3 regions of the Specibacter sp. NPDC078692 genome follow, and region 3 is predicted to be linked to each of the others. Evidence: riboswitches for the same ligand, from Rfam matches in the RefSeq annotation. Region 3 holds a riboswitch; each other region holds the start of a gene.

Region 1 (2,259 bases), on a different contig from region 3:
GCCGCGACACCTGAGGAGAACCCCGAACCCATAATGGCCGCCGGGCAGCGTACGCTCAAAGCCACGCGCCCGGCCGCAATCCATGATGAAGTCCTAGATGAACGGTGTAGGGTCCACCGTCTGTCCATCAACTACGACCTCAAAGTGCAGGTGGCATCCCGTGGAATTGCCCGTCGTGCCGACTCCAGCTATCGGGGCGCCGCCATTGACCTCCTGCCCAACACTGACCCCAATGGAGTCCAAATGGTTGTAGGTGGTCTTGATCCCACCACCGTGGTCGATAACGATTCGATTTCCGCCACCATACGGGCTCCACCCAGCTTCCGTCACGGTACCTGAGCCTGACGCAAATACTGAGGTGCCGCACGCGCCAGCAAAGTCGATCCCTGTGTGCAGTTCCCCTCCCGCCCCAGTCAGCGGATTGACCCGATACCCAAATGGTGAGGTGACCGTCAGCTCAGCCAACGGAGGGCGAAGCCCTGAGGACGGCTGCGCGGGCGTTGGCACAGCTGCTGGCGCCTCTTCTGGCGCCAGTGTGGGAATTGGCGCCTCTTGGGCAGCCGCCGGGTGCAGGGCGCTCGGCGGCGTTGCTGCCTGGGCTGGCTTGCTGGACACCAGTGGCTTAGCGAAGGACACCACGACATCCTGATCCGCCGTTATTTTCGGTTGACCCGAGGACATAGACACGTTGGCGGTCACGGCAGGCGAAAGATGATTGGTCTCAGCGTGGGCGGCAGGAAGGGCAGTCAATGCAATGAAACCTGCTGCTGCGACAGCCATCGTCAATGATTTCTTGCCTGTGAAGGGCTCGATAGTCACGTCAGGGGCCGACGCCCAGTGACGTCCTTTGTTCGACGTGTTGATGAGTCTTGATTTGGTCGCGCGACGGCGGCCATGCTGGCGGTGGGCAGGCATAAATGAGGTCCTCTCAACGCCTACGAAGTTAGCTGTCGGATTCGGGCGAGGTAGGCCCGGCCAGTCCAACGCCCCGCCATATAGGCAGTGGTTTGTTGAGCAGGCTTCACCCCAAGGTGCAACAAGGCACCGGTAGTGGTTCCTCCGTCCCCGTCGCAAAAATGAACGATCGCGGACCGCCGACGGGGTTTGGCGAAGCGGCCCACGAAATACCCGTTAGGGGTATATATTTTTTCAATCCTAACGGACAAGAACCAAAAGTTATAATTTCGTTACACATGAAGTTCGGTGCCCAGGCCACGTCACCTTTCACCACTGGCTGACCGCCGGTCCGACCTCCACATACCCGGGATCAATTCACTTGGACCCGCGGAAACCCAATCCTCTCAATTCCTCGTCTCTGGCAGTCTTCCTCAGGTTGGCAGTTCGGCTCAGGAGATGATCCAGCTTCGGGCCGGCCGGGAATGCTAGTCGGCGGCAAATAGCGGCCAGATACAAGGGCAACTAGGCTCCCGCCCAGGACAGAAAGCCCCACAAATTCATATTTCACAGCCCTCCTGACCCCTCGGCCAGCCAGGCCAAATAACGCAGTTCGTTGAAAATATGCTGCCCCTTTAGGGCAACAGCTGAGATGTCATCAACCATGCCGATGCACCTGTAAAAGTCGTACGCGCGGCACTGGCTAGCCTCAAGGGTAAAATTTGCCCAGAGGCCGGCAAGCATACCGACTCGGTCGCCGCGAATCTCCAGCTCACGTAATTCAACGAACATACCTCGACCCAACGTCTATACGGATGGCGACGGCCTGCCCATTGCCGCCCGGATTTCTTCCATTGAGCCAGATCGCCGATTCCCACAGTAAGCCGAACCTCATCAGCGCGTCCTTGCGCGCCGCAATTCAGAATCTGTGAATGTCGGTTCGGTGCGGTGGTTCATTGATGGTTCGGTTTGGCGGTTCTTGTTGCAACCGGGGCCGCAGAGTCGCGACTTGTCAGCCCATCAGAGTCACGGCATGGTCGGACAGGTGTTCGGCCCCGCTGAGGTGCCAGGCCAACGGGCAACCTTGGAGCCAACCAGACCCTCGACCAGACGCACGGGGCCATGGGCACCCGCGACCACCGAGGTGGGATGTTGATCAGAGGTAGCGGCAGACCTGGTCAGCGGAGCAGGAATCCGGCTCCAGTTTGCTCGCCTTTACATGGAGCTGGGAAATAGTTTCCCTGAGGGCCAGAAGCTCGGCGATCTGAGCATCGAGTTCGCCGAGGCGCGCCCCCAGCAGGCCCTGGACGTGTGAGCACGGCGTCTGGCCGCCCTCACGGATCTTCAGAATCTGCCCGATCTGGG
Region 2 (2,259 bases), on a different contig from region 3:
CGGGTAGCTCTGGTGCGCAGGGTTCCGGCAGTATTAACTCGCTCACGCCCGCCATTGTTCGGGGGCTTCCGGAACAGTTGCGCCACATTGTGGTTGGGTCCTACAGCGATGCGCTGACACCAATTTTTGTCTACATGGTGCCGTTGCTGCTGTTAGCCGGGCTCTTGTTGCTGTTCGTCAAGGAGATCCCGCTGGCCACAAGCATCAACCGGGGCGGGCCGCTGGAAGGGGTTGAGGCTTCAGAAAGGTCCCAGGTGGACGGTTCCGCAGCCCGGGAAGCCACTAACCTTTTGGATAGCCTGTACGGCGCGACGTCGCCATTGATACGGAAGGTGCAGTCATAGTGGCCCAGCCCGGGGTTGGCGGCTTCGGGGATCCGGGCCGGACGGGGACGATCGGCCGCCACGCCAAGGTGCAACGAGCTAGAACTCAAGCAGGCGAGTAGATGCACCGTTAAATGCCAAAGCCCCGTCAAAAGACAGGGCTTTGGGCACAAAAGCTGGTATTACTTAGTGACCCACAGCAATGAAGACGGGAGCGGAAGCTCCATAAATAGAAACTCCTGCGATCTTAGTGGTTCCCTGGTAACCGCCGTGAACTGCCTGGCCGTTGCCAATGTAAACAGCGATGTGGGCCAGACCCACGCCACCGTCTGCATAGTAGATCAAGTCGCCGGGCTGTGCTTCGCCCTGAGATACTAGACGGCCCTTGTTCAGGTAGTCACCGGGCCAGCCAACCCAGGAAATCCCAGCGGCAGACAGAGCGTTGCGAACCAGCGCGGTGCAGTCCTGGCCAATTCCGAGCTGACCCAAGGCAGCACTGGCAATGATCGCGCCAACGCCACTCGGGGCTACAGACTGGGTTGCAGCCGGCTCAGGCGTTGAGACCGTTACGGCCGGCGCTGCGGCCGGTGCTGCGGCCGGTGCTGCTTCAGCAACCGGAGCTGCAACTGCAACTTCACTGGACTGCGCCTCTACAACTACCGGCTCTTCAATGACAGGAGCCGGGGTGGAGGTGATGGTGGGTGTAGCGAAGGAAATCTTCACCGTGGAAGCTGCCGTGATGGCGGAAGCGAGTTCCGTGTTCAGGTTCAGCGTTGTGGCACCGTCCGAAGCGCGCTCCACTGTGGGAGTTGCGGCGTTTGCGGCGATACCGGAAGTCAGTACAAGCCCTGAAGCTGCTGCGATGACAGCAGCCTGACGACCAACCCCGCCGACATTGAAACTGACGGCTTTCGTGAGGGTGGAGATCGGACTGGTCTTAACAACCTCGGCGCGGTGGCGCCCGAGGGCAGTGTTTGAAGCCAAGAAGGATTCCTCTCCCAAAGCCTGCGAGGTAAGCTGTCGGATTCGGATGGGAGTCACCCGGCCGCTCCACGTTGTCCCACCCAAGGAATTTCTTCCCTGCCAGTGACTGAACGCTTCGCGGCTTCACCCCTAGGGTTTCGCAAAACCGCTGCGAATCCCGATTATTGGTTCCCCCGCCCCTGCCAGACGATTGATACGAACGGACCATGAGTAGTGGCAGAGCTAGGCAATCGACTCATGGGCGCCGACTTGATTCGAAGTTGGCGCGATTACGACGGTACAACAGTTTTTTCTCAATGTCACGTTCAGGTCACGGTCGTGTGACTAAGTCGTAACTATGGAGGCCCTGTGGAGGACTTACAGCCAACCCTTAGGATCGACAACTTCGTCGTCGATGATGACCTCGAAATGCAGATGGGGGCCGGTAGAGGCGCCTGTGGAGCCACTGAGGCCCACAACATCTCCGCGTTCAACCTTCTGGCCAACCTGCACCAGATTGGCGCTCATGTGGTTGTACGAGGTTGAGAGGCCGTTGCCGTGGTCGATAACCACGCGATTGCCACCACCGAAGTCATGCCAGCCCGAGAAGGTAACGGTTCCACCAGCGGCGGAAAGTACTTCTGTGCCGCTTGCGACGGCGTAGTCCTGGCCGGTGTGACGCTCATCGATCTGGCCGGTGATGGGGCTGATGCGGTTACCAAAGGGTGAACTCTCAACCAAGGTCAGCAGGGGTGCCGAGAGGGTCCCTTTGGAAGCCTGGGGCGTCACGTTGGAGGCGTTGACCTTGAGGGTTTCTTTGAGCTGACCATCAGGGTTCAAGGCACTGCCGATTTCCGGAGTGGCGAAGGTGATGGGGATCTGCGCGCCTGCTGTGACCAGTGTTTCCGCGGAAACAGCTGCTGCAGTATCGAGGTGAAGGTCTTCGGAAACCTGCGTGGAAGGAAGCGTGACA
Region 3 (2,259 bases):
AGATCCCACATGCCGCGGGTCAGTTGGGTCTTGCCGAGGGTGAAGGGGAGTAGTGCCTCGTCCCGGGTGATGCCTGAGCGGGCGTCGCGCAAGTGGACGGTGCCGCCGGGAATCGGCAGTAGTCCTAGCGCGGTAATCAGCTCGTGGCGAGCAGCGGTTTCATCAGCCATAGACTCGCCTTTCATGCGGTGCTAAGCGGTGCTAGGCTCGCGCTGAGCTGCGTTCGCGCTGTAGTTAGTACCAGCCCACGGATTCGGAGTGGCCCCAGGCCCCGCAAGGTGATCCGTAACGGCCTTCGATGTAGCCCAGGCCCCAACGGATTTGGGTTTCATAGTTGGTGGCCCAGTCGGATCCGACGCTTTCCATCTTGCTGGCTGGCAGCGACTGGACAATCCCGTAAGCGCCACTGGAGGCGTTCTCGGCCGTGGTGCGCCAGTTAGATTCGCGCTCCCAGAGCAGGTTTAGGCAGTTCATCTGGTCCGCACCCCAGCCGTGGGAACCCAGCTGGCTGGCCGCGAAAGCCTTCGCTGCGGCGGGGTCATCCACGGCGGCGGGGCGTGCAAGCGGGGCAGCTTCAGGGCTCGCCACGGGAGTGACCGCAGCGGCTTCGGGCTTGACCGGAGCCGCGGAAGGTGTGGTTGTGGGCGAAGCCTTGGAGCTGACGGTGATCCCGGAGAAGCTAATGGCTGCGTCCGACGGGGCAGAGATAGCAGTGGGTACGCCCTGATCAATGGCTGCGACCAGGCTGCGCGTGTCCGCGCCATCGGCCACAGGGTTCATGGTGTTTGAGGCCACCGATCCGGCAGCCATCAAGGCGCCCACGACGGCTACAGCGGCCATGCACTTGGCGGTGGTAGAGACAGCAGAAACGCTGCGCGGGGTGGCCGCACGGGTTCCCGTGCGGGCCGTTCCTTTGTGGACAGTAGCTAGGTCGCGAAGTGAGGGCCGGCTTGCTGGTTCTGCGCGACGACGGCCGCGCTGAGGTGCTGCAGACATGTGTGGTGCCTCTCTACGCCTGCGAGGTGAGCTGTCGGGAACGGACTAGAGAATCCGGCCGCGCAGCTTCCAGAGGCAGTATTCACTGCCTATTTTCGTTGCGCTGGCTTAACCCCAAGGGCTTCCATTATGGGAAGGCCCGTAAAGATTGGGTCCCCCGTCTCTGCCATGGATCTGGTGGGAATGGGCGGCGGCAGAGCTCGGCGAACCGTCCATTGATGCCAGAACCGGTAATGATTCAGAAGGCACTTTAGCCAGCGTAACCGAACCGAAACCATATGTCACATTATGGTAACGACCTTTGTAGTAGGCGACTTTTTGGCGGGTGAGCAAGTTGACATTTACTTAGCAATGCTAACGATCTATGATTGGAAGCAGAAGATACGAAACTTTTGTAACTAGGTAGATGAGCAACCATGACTGAACATTCCCCGCAACCCGTCCAAGATACTGACGCCCAAGATCCAGGGCACTTGGCCGCGGAACTGCGGGTGGCCGTGATGCGTACCTCGAGGCGGCTCCGGGCTGAAGCGGCGACAGGGGAATTGAGTCCCGGACGCTACTCGGTGCTGGCGGGGCTAGGGGAAGGGCCTCGGACCGTGGGGCAGTTGGCTGCACGGGAACAGGTGCAGGCGCCGTCCATGACTCGGATTGTCAATGACTTAGCGGCAGTTGATTTTGTCAGCCGGAGTGAAAATCCCTTGGACAAGCGCCAAGTATTGATCAGCATCACCGCTGCCGGGAGTGCTGCACTGCGCCAAGCGCGCTCCTTGCGAACCGCGTGGCTGGCGCAGCGAGTTGCCGCGCTGACCCCACAGGAGCGGAGCACTCTCCATGAGGCGGCCTTGATCCTGCAGGAGATGAGCGCCTAATGAGTTCAATGTTCCGAGCGCTCAAGGTGCGCAACTATCGGCTCTGGGTGACCGGTGCGCTGGTCTCCAACATCGGTACGTGGATGCAGCGAGTGGCGCAAGACTGGCTGGTCTTGACGGTTCTGACCAACAATTCAGGAACAGCCGCGGGAATCACCACTGGCCTACAATTTCTGCCCATTATTTTCCTAGGGCCCTACGCGGGGCTCTTGGGAGACCGCGTCAACAAGCGAAAGCTGTTGCTAGTTACCCAATCGGCCATGGGGATCTGTGCGCTTTTGTTGGGAATCTTGGTGGTCACGGGCTCTGTACATCTGTGGCATGTGTATGCATTGGCGCTCCTACTGGGTGTGGCCAGCGCCTTTGATGCTCCGTCAAGACAGGCGTTTGT

The links. A riboswitch is a leader RNA that binds a small molecule or an ion and turns the genes downstream of it on or off. The one in region 3 is predicted to bind cyclic di-AMP.
Region 1: it holds a riboswitch for cyclic di-AMP, as region 3 does, so the genes downstream of both, AB0O97_RS17690 (M23 family metallopeptidase) here and AB0O97_RS08235 (transglycosylase) in region 3, are expected to answer to the same signal.
Region 2: it holds a riboswitch for cyclic di-AMP, as region 3 does, so the genes downstream of both, AB0O97_RS09940 (NlpC/P60 family protein) here and AB0O97_RS08235 (transglycosylase) in region 3, are expected to answer to the same signal.

Annotation. Positions count from the first base shown of each region.
Region 1 covers NZ_JBFBLV010000035.1:277-2,535, forward strand. Annotated here, with positions in the region: gene AB0O97_RS17690 (M23 family metallopeptidase) at 94-819, opposite strand; cyclic di-AMP (ydaO/yuaA leader) riboswitch at 921-1,120, opposite strand; gene AB0O97_RS17695 (hypothetical protein) at 1,462-1,686, opposite strand; gene AB0O97_RS17700 (heavy metal-responsive transcriptional regulator) at 2,051-2,259, opposite strand, start outside.
Region 2 covers NZ_JBFBLV010000011.1:71,323-73,581, reverse strand. Annotated here, with positions in the region: gene AB0O97_RS09945 (MDR family MFS transporter) at 1-344, shown strand, start outside; gene AB0O97_RS09940 (NlpC/P60 family protein) at 510-1,307, opposite strand; cyclic di-AMP (ydaO/yuaA leader) riboswitch at 1,312-1,513, opposite strand; gene AB0O97_RS09935 (M23 family metallopeptidase) at 1,665-2,259, opposite strand, start outside.
Region 3 covers NZ_JBFBLV010000008.1:121,106-123,364, forward strand. Annotated here, with positions in the region: gene AB0O97_RS08230 (SUMF1/EgtB/PvdO family nonheme iron enzyme) at 1-170, opposite strand, end outside; gene AB0O97_RS08235 (transglycosylase) at 235-996, opposite strand; cyclic di-AMP (ydaO/yuaA leader) riboswitch at 1,001-1,196, opposite strand; gene AB0O97_RS08240 (MarR family transcriptional regulator) at 1,413-1,868, shown strand; gene AB0O97_RS08245 (MFS transporter) at 1,868-2,259, shown strand, end outside.